3 regions of the Nonomuraea sp. NBC_00507 genome follow, and region 2 is predicted to be linked to each of the others. Evidence: riboswitches for the same ligand, from Rfam matches in the RefSeq annotation. Region 2 holds a riboswitch; each other region holds the start of a gene.
The links. Region 2 has a riboswitch for cyclic di-AMP ahead of OHA25_RS43270 (CHAP domain-containing protein). Riboswitches for the same ligand answer to the same signal wherever they lie in the genome.

Region 1 (3,266 bases), 330 kb from region 2:
ATGAGCAGGTGCCGATGGGATTTGCCGAGTTCCTGCGCAACCTCACCCTGACCGGCGGGGTGGCGCCGGCTCGCGCGTACATCGAGGAGTTGCTTCCCGAGGTGCTCGACGGGACGATCGAGCCCGGCCGTGTCTTCGACCGCACGGTCGGCCTGGAGGACGTGCCGGACGGTTATCGGGCGATGGCCGCCCGCGAGGCGCTGAAGGTCCTCATCCGTCCCTGAGGGCCTTGGGGGTGGCGAACGGGGAGACGCCACCCCCGGCGTCCGCGACCGTGGGCCGAGGGGAGGGTGTCAGGCGGCGGGGCGGCCCAGGTCACGCAGCTCCTCGGTGGTCAGCGCGGAGACGTTCTCGTCGACCGGGACGTCGGTGTACTGGTGGATGGTCCACGACTTCCAGTCGGCGGGCGGGGTGAGCGCGCCCTTGGGCTTGCTGTAGTGGGCGACCCACAGCGGATACTCGGCCAGGCCCTTGCCGTAGGTGTCGGCGAAGTTCCAGCCGCTGTAGAACATCGGGGTGACCCCGGTCTTGGCCTTGACGTGCGACAACCACGCCTTCGCCCAGGCGTTGACCTCGCCGGCGGACTCGCCGTCGGTGGTCTCCAGATCCAGGACCAGCAGGTCGCCCTGCTTGGCGGGCTGGGAGTTCACCACGGACAGGAAGTGCTCCGCCTCGGCGATGGGGTCGTTGCCGGGGTGGCCGTAGTGGTAGGCCCCGCGCACGATCTGCTTCTTGTCGAGCTCGCGCCAGTGCCTGGCGAACGAGGCGTCACGGAAGCTCGTGCCCTCGGTGGCCTTGATGATGCCGAACTGGGCCGAGCTCGCGCTCCAGTCGTACAGCGGCTCGTGGTTGGAGATGTCCAGGCCGAAGGCCAGGGATCGGGACGCGGGCTGAGCCTCCTGCACCGGACTGTGCTCAGGGGATGAGGCGATGGCTGTGCCGACCACACCCGTGAGGGCGGCGGTTGCGGCCAGGATCGCGCCACCGACGGCGAGGCTGAGCGCCTTGGTGGGAAGGTCGAGACGGTTCTTGAGGGCCTTGAGGGAATGGGCGACTGCGGCAAGCCGGGGCTTGGGCATGGGGTATTGACTCCTTGTTTCCATGCCGCCTACCGGGCTCGCTGACGGGTTCGGGCGTGGAAGCGCCCTACGCGCGCAGAAAGATGGGGATCCCCGGCTCCGCGAGGCGCGGATTCGGCGGACGAACGCCATCCCAGAGATCCCCTCGGGACGCGCGGTCCGGTCAACAAAACGGCAACGACGGTGACGACAGCTCGCCACAACGTATACCGCGATTACGCAAAAGGTATATATCTATCCACAGATAGCGCAAGCGGGGCCCAATGCATTCCCGTGAGGCTATGACCAGGCACGCAGCGCTCGCCATGACGGTTCCTGGCCGGGCAGAAGTCGCCGTTGCCGGGCGCCTTTGGCAAACCCCGTCAACGGCCCGGAGTAGGTAAAAGATTTCGCCCCGATCGCCTATCTCATAGGGCATTCTGTTGCCTGCACCCCATCGGGGTTTGCATCTCTCTATGCCGTTCGCTTACCTTGAGGAATCAGGACGTACGCCTGGCAGTGCCGCGTAACGTCCTCCGTATTGCCGAGACCGCGTCTCATCGGCATGGACCTTCGAGTCCGTGACCATGACGCGGCCGCCGAATTCGCAATCTGCGGAACCGGGGACCCACTTCATCTGGGGTGAATCGGCGCGCTCGATACGAGCGCCCCGTAGGGCACTTCCACGCCCGAACCCGTCAGCTAACCCGGTAGGCGGCATGGAAGCTAGGAGCATTTTTCACCCATGGCCAAGAACGTCTTCGCTCGTGCCCTGACGTCCGCAAGCCTCTCCCTGGTCGCCGCCGGGATGACCGCGACCGTCGTCGCCGGATCCCCGGCCTTCGCCGCCGACCAGCAGTCCACGCAACCCGCGCGGTCCAACCTCCCCGCCTCCCAGGCCATCCCGCAGAAGGGCGCCGGCCAGGTGAGCGCCGACACCGTACTGAAGATCGCCGAGTCGCAGATCGGCGTGAGCGAGAACGCCGCCGGCGGCGGCACCCCCTTCCACAGCTGGTACATGTCCTCCCCGCGGGCAGCCGAGACCGTCGCCCGCGACGGCGGCAGCCTGCAGGCCTACGCCAACGCCCCGTGGTGTGCCATGTTCGTCTCCTGGGTCGGCGAGCAGGCCGGCGCGCGCCCCACGATGGGCTGGGACGCCTACACCGTCAGCTACGCCAAGTGGTTCCAGGCCAACAAGCACTGGGGCGCCGAGGCCAAGCCCGGCGCCGTCGTCTTCTACGACTGGAACGGCCAGGGCACCGACGGCATCGACCACGTCGGCATGGTCAAGAAGGACAACGGCGACGGCACCATCACCGCGATCGAGGGCAACACCGGAAACGGCAAGGTCGAGCAGCGCATCCGGCCCAAGGCCCACGTCGTGGGCTACGGCTACCCCGAGTACAAGGCCTGACCCCAAGGCAGGTCGCCAGAAAATAACGGGTGGTGCAGGAAAGACTCCTGCACCACCCGTTTTTTTTGCGCCCTTAACCACTCACCAGCCCAGTTCGTCGCATCCTTGGTGATCGGTCGGCTCGACCTGCAGGGTTGCGTGGGCGATGTGATGGCGGCGCAGCAGCACGTCGCGGGCCCGGTCCAGGACGGCGTGGTTGTCGTTCGGGTCGCTGGTGACCAGGTGGGCGGTGGCGACGTTCATGCCGGAGGTGAGCGTCCACAGGTGGAGGTCGTGGACGTCGCATACGCCGTCGATGGCGGACAGGTCGGCCGCGACCGCGGTGGCGTCGACGCCCTCCGGCACGTGCTGACCCAGCACGGCGAAGACCTGGCGGCCGAGGGAGACGGCGCGGACGGCGACGAAGGCGCCGATGGCCAGGGCGACGAGGGTGTCCCAGACAGGCTGGCCGGTGGTGGCGACGAGCCAGCCGGCGACGATGACGCCGACCGAGCCCGCGGTGTCGGCCACGACCTCCAGGTAGGCGCCCTTCACGTTGAGGCTCTCGGCGGCGCCCGACCGGAGGAGGAGGAGGGCCACGACGTTGACGATCAGGCCGATCGCGCCGACGACGAGCATCGGCCCGGAGGACACCTCGGCCGTGCCGCCGATGCGGCTGATGGCCTCGATGACGACGTAGACGGCGACGCCGAGCATCATGGCCACGGCCAGCAACGAGGCGAACACCTCCGCCCGGTAGGAGCCGTAGCTGCGCCGGCCGGTGGTGTCGGGCCGGGTGGCGATGCGGGTGGCGA
Region 2 (3,266 bases):
GGCGGTCCCGGCGCTGGCCGGGTGGGTGGCCCGGTTCGCGGCGGCGGTGGGCGCCGGCGAGCCGCTGGCGGTGGCGGGGCACGACATCGGGGGTGCGGTGGCGCAGCACCTGCTGGCCGCGGGCGAGGTGAAGGTGCGGCGGCTGGCGCTGGTCAACTCGGTCACGTACGACTCGTGGCCGGTGCCGGGCGTGGCCCGTTTCCGTGATCCGGCGGTGGTGGCGGCGGTGACCGCGGAGGAGTTGCTGGCCGCCCGCCGCACGGCCGTCACCACGGCCCTGCACCGCCCCGCGACGGAGGCCGAGCTGGCCGACTACCTGGACCCGTGGAACGACGCCCGGGTGCGACGGTCGTGGATGGCGCTGGCGGGAGCCGCCGACGGCCGCTACACGCTGGACCTGGTGCCCGCGCTGCAGGCCGACGGGACGCCGAAGCTGCTGGTGTGGGGGGAGGACGACACCTTCCAGGAGGTCCGGTACGCCGAGCGTTTCGCCGCCGAGATGCCGAACACCTCCCTGGTCCGCGTCCCGAACGCCGGTCACATCCCGATGGAGAACGATCCGGCCGCGGTCGCCGCCGCTCTGGGGCGGTTCTTCATGGAGTGATGGATGGGCGATCACGGGAAGAACCCCTGAACGCCGCGAGCGCGCGTCCCGCGGCGGGACGCGCGCTCGTTCGGATGTGCAGAGGGTCAGGCGGCGTACTCGGGGTAGCCGTAGCCGACGACGTGCGCCTTCGGCCGGGTCCGCTCTTCGACCTTGCCGTTGCCGGTGTTGCCCTCGATGGTGGAGACGGTGCCGTCCTGGTTGTCCTTCACGACGAACCCGACGTGCTTGATGTCGCGGATGTCCTTGCTGCCGCTCCAAGAGAAGTACACGACGGCGCCGGGCTTGGCGACGGTGCCGAAACGGTTGTTGGCCTTGAACCACTTGGCGTGGGCGACGGTCCAGGCGTCCCAGCCGATCTGCGGGCGGGCGCCGGTCTGCTCGCCGACCCAGGAGACGAACATCGCGCACCAGGCGGCGTTCAGGTAGTCGGCGCGGCTGCCGCCGTCACGGGCGATGGTCTCGGCGGCGCGCTGGGAGTTGGCGTACCACTGCTGGTATTTGGTGCCGCCGCCGGCGGCGTTCTCGCTGGTGCCCACCTGGGACCTGGCCAGGGCCAGGACCTGGGCGGCGGTGACGTTGATCTTGTTCTCGTCGGTCGTGGCGGTCTTGATGCCGGCGTGCTCGGCCTTGGAGGCGACCGGCTGCTTGTCCGTCGCGGCGATGGCGGTGCCCGTGACGTGAGCGGTGACTGCGGAGGCGAGGATGGTGGCGCCGAGGGCGGCGCGCGCGAGGTTGATCTTGTGGGCAGCGAAAGTGGGGTGCTTGGCCATCGAGGGATTACTCCTTGCTTCCATGCCGCTTACCGGGTTAGCTGACGGGCTCGGGCGTGGAAGCTGCCCTACGGCACCGAAGTGCCGATTCGCCCCAAAGGACATGGGTCCCCGGTTCCGCGCAAGGCGGATTCAGCGGTCACAGGACTGTCCTGTGATGTTTCGTGCGATGGTCGGACGTGTCCGGACAAACCGGACGCATGCCGCAAGATGCCCCATAAGGTAATACATGGGGCAAGGGGATTACAACTACATAAAAGCCCAGCTAGGCGAGTTGCCTGCGAGCGTCGGCCAGAAGCCCCATCATGGCAAGGGACTCGTCAAGCGGCATGATCGAGCTTTCGGTCCTGCCTTCGGCCGTCGCGGCACGGACTTCGCGGAGCTCTCCGGCGTACCCGTTGTCGGCCGGATCGAGCACGTGCTCTTCCGGCTCCATGGAGGGCCCGGTGAGAAGGATCCGCTGCGGCGCCCAGAACGGAGCCTGGAGGTCCGCCCGCATCTGAGTTCCTACAACGCTGGCATTGTTCGGGTAATTCCCGAGCAACGAGGTCGACACGAGTGCGTGCCTGCCACCGGGATAGAGCAAAACGCCGGCGGTCTCCGCGTCCACCCCGTTCGGGGCCAGGGAGCCGGTGACCCGCAGGCCGGAGGGCATGCCGAGGAGCAGCTGGGCCAGCCCGAACGGGTAGATCCCCAGGTCGAGCAGCGCGCCGCCGCCCAGCTCGGGCGCCCAGAGCCGGTGGGCGGGGTCGTAGGGCAGGGAGAAGCCGAAGGAGGCCTGCACGGAGCGGATCTCGCCGAAGCGCTCATCGGAGGCGATCTTCTGGATGAGGGGGTTGAACCTCATCCACATGGCCTCCATCAAGAAGACGCCCGCCTCGCGTGCCAGGCGCACCATCTTCTCGGCGTCGTCCACGGTGGCCGCCAGCGGCTTCTCGCACAGCACGGCCTTGCCGGCGGCGATGGCGGCCTCGGCGACCTGAAGGTGCTGGGCATGCGGAGTGGCCACGTAGATCGCGTCCACGGCCGGGTCGGCGCACAGCCGCTCATAGGAGTCGTAGGCCGACTCCGCGCCCAGCGTCGCGGCCAGGGCCTGTGCCCGGCCGAGGTTCCTAGAGCCGACGGCGGCCACCCGCATGCCCGGTTCGGCCACGATGGCCGCTCCCACCGTGCGCGCTATGACACCTGTCGCCGCTATTCCCCATGCAAAATCCCGCACAAGGGGAGATCGTAGACGTATCAGGTCATGTTGAAGGTGTCGGGGTCGGGTCCGATGCGCTTGTTCCTGTTCATGGCGCCGATCGCGGCCATGTCCTCGGCGTCGAGGATGAAGTCGAACACGTCGATGTTCTCGCGGATCCGCGACGGGGTGGCGGACTTGGGGATGACGACGTTGCCGAGCTGCAGGTGCCAGCGCAGCACGATCTGGGCGGGCGTCTTGCCGTACTTGCCGGACAGCACGCTCAGTGCCGGGTCGTCGAGCAGGCCCTGGCCCTGGCCCAGTGGGCTCCACGCCTCGGTCAGGATGCCGTTGGCCTCGTGGAAGGCCCGCATCTCGCGCTGTTGCAGGTAGGGGTGGAGCTCGATCTGGTTGATGGACGGCGTGATGTCGGTCTCGTCCATCAGCCGGGTGAGGGTCTTGACGGTGAAGTTGGAGGTGCCGATGGCCTTGGCCCGCCCGTCACGGTAGATCTTTTCGAGGGCCTTCCACGCCTGCACGTACTTGTCCTGCTTCGGGACAGGCCAGTGGATGAGGAAAAGATCGACGTAGTCGAGGCCCAGCCTGGCCAGGCTCTCATCGAAGGCCTGCTCGGCGCGGCCGTGGTCGGCGTTCCACAGCTTGGTGGTGACGAACAGCTTATGGCGGGGGCGCTTGGCGCTGCGCACGG
Region 3 (3,266 bases), 5.7 Mb from region 2:
GACCACAGTGACGTCGGGGTCGGGCTCGCCGGGGTGGCGGCCCGTGTTCTGCTGCCCGTACTGGGGATTTCCGGGTGCAGAGTTCTCGCCCGATTCGTCCTGTGGATACGGCGGCTGTCCGGTGCTCACCGTGTCACCTCGCTTCGAGTGCGCATGTGGCACGTGTCAGGACACATGCCCTGTGCTGCCCAACGTATCGACATAGGTATCAACAATCACCTTTCCAGCTAGTCAAGGTCAGCGTCACCCGATGTCAGGTGGAGCAGCATGCGGGTGTTGCCCAGGGTGTTCGGCTTCACATGCTCCAGGTCGAGGAACTCCGCCACACCCTCGTCGTACGAAGCCAGCAGTTCGGCGTAGACCTCAGGCGAGACCGGCGTGCCCTGGATCGGGCGGAAGCCGTGCCGCGCGAAAAAGTCGACCTCAAAAGTCAGGCAGAATACACGCCGCAGTCCCAGATCGTTCGCCTGCCGGATGAGCGCGGAGACGATCCGGTGGCCGATCCCCATGCCCCGGCACTCAGGATCGACGGCCACCGTGCGAACCTCGGCCAGGTCCTCCCACAGGACGTGGAGCGCGCCACACCCGACCACCTGCCCGCCCCGCTCGGCCACCCAGAACTCCTGTACGTCCTCGTACAGGGTCACTGTGGTCTTCTCCAGGAGCCGGGGGCCGGCGCCCGCATAGGTGTCGACCAGGCGCCTGATCCTCCGCACGTCGGGCGTGCGGGCACGCCGGACCACCACCGCGGTCTCCGGCGTCGTCAGTTCGGCCACCTGTTCCATGGCTCTCCAGAGTACAGATGTCATTACGGTTCGGTCCTAACTCCCATGTCTGGCCCCATCCTGTGACGTGCCACGAGCCACATGGACACGAGCCCGGCGTCTTCCGGCGTTCGGCAGAAGCAATGACAAAGGGGACATAAGGTCTCTCCTGCATGGCTGATCACGAGATCACCTTGTGACCCGCCAGTTGTGAAACCTCTACAGATCGAGCAGTTCTGGTTGAGCACGAACCCGGAGTGCATTAGTGTCCAGCGACAACGTTCCCCGCGTGGCGCACGCGGGAGACACGCCCAATTCCCGCATGGGGAGCCGGGGATCCACCGGTGGCGAGCTTCGCACGCCACCATCGGGGTGAATCCGAGTTCTTCGGTAGGGCTGCTCCGGCCCGAACCCGTCAGCTAACCCGGTAGGCGTCAATGAGAGGAGCTGGTTGGTGAAGCGTACGCACGGCCGTGGGAGGAAGTCGGCGGGCAGGCATGCCCGCCCTCCGGAACGGGCCTGGCTCGCACGCCGCCTCGGCGTGGTGAGCATCACAGTGGCCGCGCTCCTGATCGCCATCCCCGCCGCCGCTCCGGCGTCCGCGGATCCCAACCCCTCGCTCAAGGAGCTCTCCGACCAGGTCGAGAAGCTGCACGTCGAGATCGAGACGCTGACGGAGCAGTACAACGGGCAGCGGGAGAAATACAAGGTCGCGCAGAAGGCGGCCGACGCCGCCCAGAAGACGCTGGCCGGCAGCGAGGCGGACCTCGCCGCCAAGCGCGCCAAGGCCGCCCTGCTCGCTCAGAACGCCTACATCTCCGGTGGGCTGAGCAGGGCGCTGGCATTCACCTCGTCGACCGACCCCGAGAAGTTCCTCGATCAGGCCGCGACCACGTACGCGTTGGAGCAGCAGCAGGCCGAGCAGGTCAACCAGCTCGCCAAGGCCATGGACGCCGCCGAACGCGCCAGAGCGGGCGCCAAGACCCGCATGGAGGAGCTGCAGAAGATCGTCGCGGACCTCGACGGCAAGCGCGACAAGATCACCAAGCTGGTGGCCAAGGCCGAGAGCGACCTGTTCAGGCGGGCCATGGGAGAGGCCGGCCGGGCCGGCAAGCGCGTGCACATCAACCTGCCGATCCCCGGCAACGGCAAGGCGGCCCAGGCCGCGAGGTGGGCACTCACGCAGCAGCTCAAGCCGTACGTCTGGGGCGCCGAGGGCCCCAGCTCCTACGACTGCTCCGGCCTGGTGATGGCGGCCTTCCAGCGGGTCGGCATCTCGCTGCCGCACTACACCGGTGACCAGTGGACCGCGGGCCGGCACATCGACAGGTCCGAGCTACGCGCGGGCGACCTGGTGTTCTTCTACAGCGACCTGCATCACGTCGGCATCTACCTGGGCGGGGGCATGATGGTGCACGCCCCGCGCACAGGTGATGTCGTGCACATCGCCTCGATCGCCAACCGCCCGTACGCCGGCGCGGTGCGCATCGCCGACTGAGGCGTCAGATCAGCTGACGCCGCGCCGCCCAGGCCACGGCCTCAATGGCCGTGGCCACGCCGATGCGGTCGCAGATGCCCCTTAACCGCCGGCGTACTGTCCGCCCACTGATCTCCAAACGTCTCCCCACGCGATCGACCGTAACCCCCTTGGCCAGCTCCGCCAGCAACGCCAGATCCGCATGGCTCAGCTCGACGCCTTCAGTGAGCACATCCATCGGGAGCCCTCCCCCCCAACAGCAGAACTCGGACCTCACAACGGGCCAAAGCCGCTCGTCTCGCAGACGGTAAACGCATCCCGGAAAGGTCGTCAAGCGCCAGAATCTTCGCACTTGACGGGCACTATTGACATGATCCGTTATATGTGACGAACTCGCCATATGGCGACGAGACCGTCGGCGCAATGAGCGATCCTATAGAACGGTCCAATAGGCCCCGGCCCGGGACGGATGAGCCTGGCAGACGTCCTGGTTTTGATCCGAGCGATCCGGACTTTCTGCGCGAGCCAGACGCGCGCTACCGCGAGCTGAGCGCTCGCGGGGCGATCTTCCGCACCCGCGCGGGCCGCTCGTCGCCGCCACCCACGAACGTTGCGGAGCGATGCTCCGCTTCGGCCACGGCTCCGACCCTCTGTACGGAAGAGACCCAGGTCAGCCCATTGAATCGGCCCTCTGGACGGACCCACCCGACCACACCAGACTGCGCGCTCCGGTCGGCGAGGCGTTCACGCCGTGCATAGTCGAACGGCTCCGCTCCCGCATCGGGGTGATCGCCACCGAGCTGATCGGCGCATTACCGGACGAGACGGAGCTGGTTTCCGGCTTCGCCTACCATGGTCATCACCGAGATGCTCGGGGTGCCTCCAGAGGACTGTGAATGTTCCAGCGGCTGGAGCGAAATGTTGGCTCGCAGCCTTGACCCGATGCTTACAGAAGAGCTCGTATCGGAAACCGGCCGGGCCAGAAGAAAGTTTGGCGCCTACTTCCGCGACCTCATCGCGATCAG

Region 1: linked by a shared signal. The riboswitch ahead of OHA25_RS41700 (CHAP domain-containing protein) and the one ahead of OHA25_RS43270 (CHAP domain-containing protein) in region 2 are both predicted to bind cyclic di-AMP.
Region 3: linked by a shared signal. The riboswitch ahead of OHA25_RS10385 (C40 family peptidase) and the one ahead of OHA25_RS43270 (CHAP domain-containing protein) in region 2 are both predicted to bind cyclic di-AMP.

The regions. Positions count from the first base shown of each region.
Region 1 covers NZ_CP107853.1:8,643,858-8,647,123, reverse strand. The annotation lists gene OHA25_RS41710 (zinc-binding dehydrogenase) at 1-224, shown strand, start outside; gene OHA25_RS41705 (glycoside hydrolase family 25 protein) at 294-1,079, opposite strand; cyclic di-AMP (ydaO/yuaA leader) riboswitch at 1,091-1,209, opposite strand; cyclic di-AMP (ydaO/yuaA leader) riboswitch at 1,646-1,790, shown strand; gene OHA25_RS41700 (CHAP domain-containing protein) at 1,804-2,472, shown strand; gene OHA25_RS41695 (cation diffusion facilitator family transporter) at 2,554-3,266, opposite strand, start outside.
Region 2 covers NZ_CP107853.1:8,976,045-8,979,310, reverse strand. The annotation lists gene OHA25_RS43275 (alpha/beta fold hydrolase) at 1-604, shown strand, start outside; gene OHA25_RS43270 (CHAP domain-containing protein) at 691-1,377, opposite strand; cyclic di-AMP (ydaO/yuaA leader) riboswitch at 1,389-1,525, opposite strand; gene OHA25_RS43265 (Gfo/Idh/MocA family protein) at 1,643-2,596, opposite strand; gene OHA25_RS43260 (aldo/keto reductase) at 2,617-3,266, opposite strand, start outside.
Region 3 covers NZ_CP107853.1:2,027,123-2,030,388, reverse strand. The annotation lists gene OHA25_RS10395 (hypothetical protein) at 1-231, shown strand, start outside; gene OHA25_RS10390 (amino-acid N-acetyltransferase) at 228-785, opposite strand; cyclic di-AMP (ydaO/yuaA leader) riboswitch at 1,063-1,213, shown strand; gene OHA25_RS10385 (C40 family peptidase) at 1,219-2,262, shown strand; gene OHA25_RS10380 (LuxR C-terminal-related transcriptional regulator) at 2,267-2,479, opposite strand.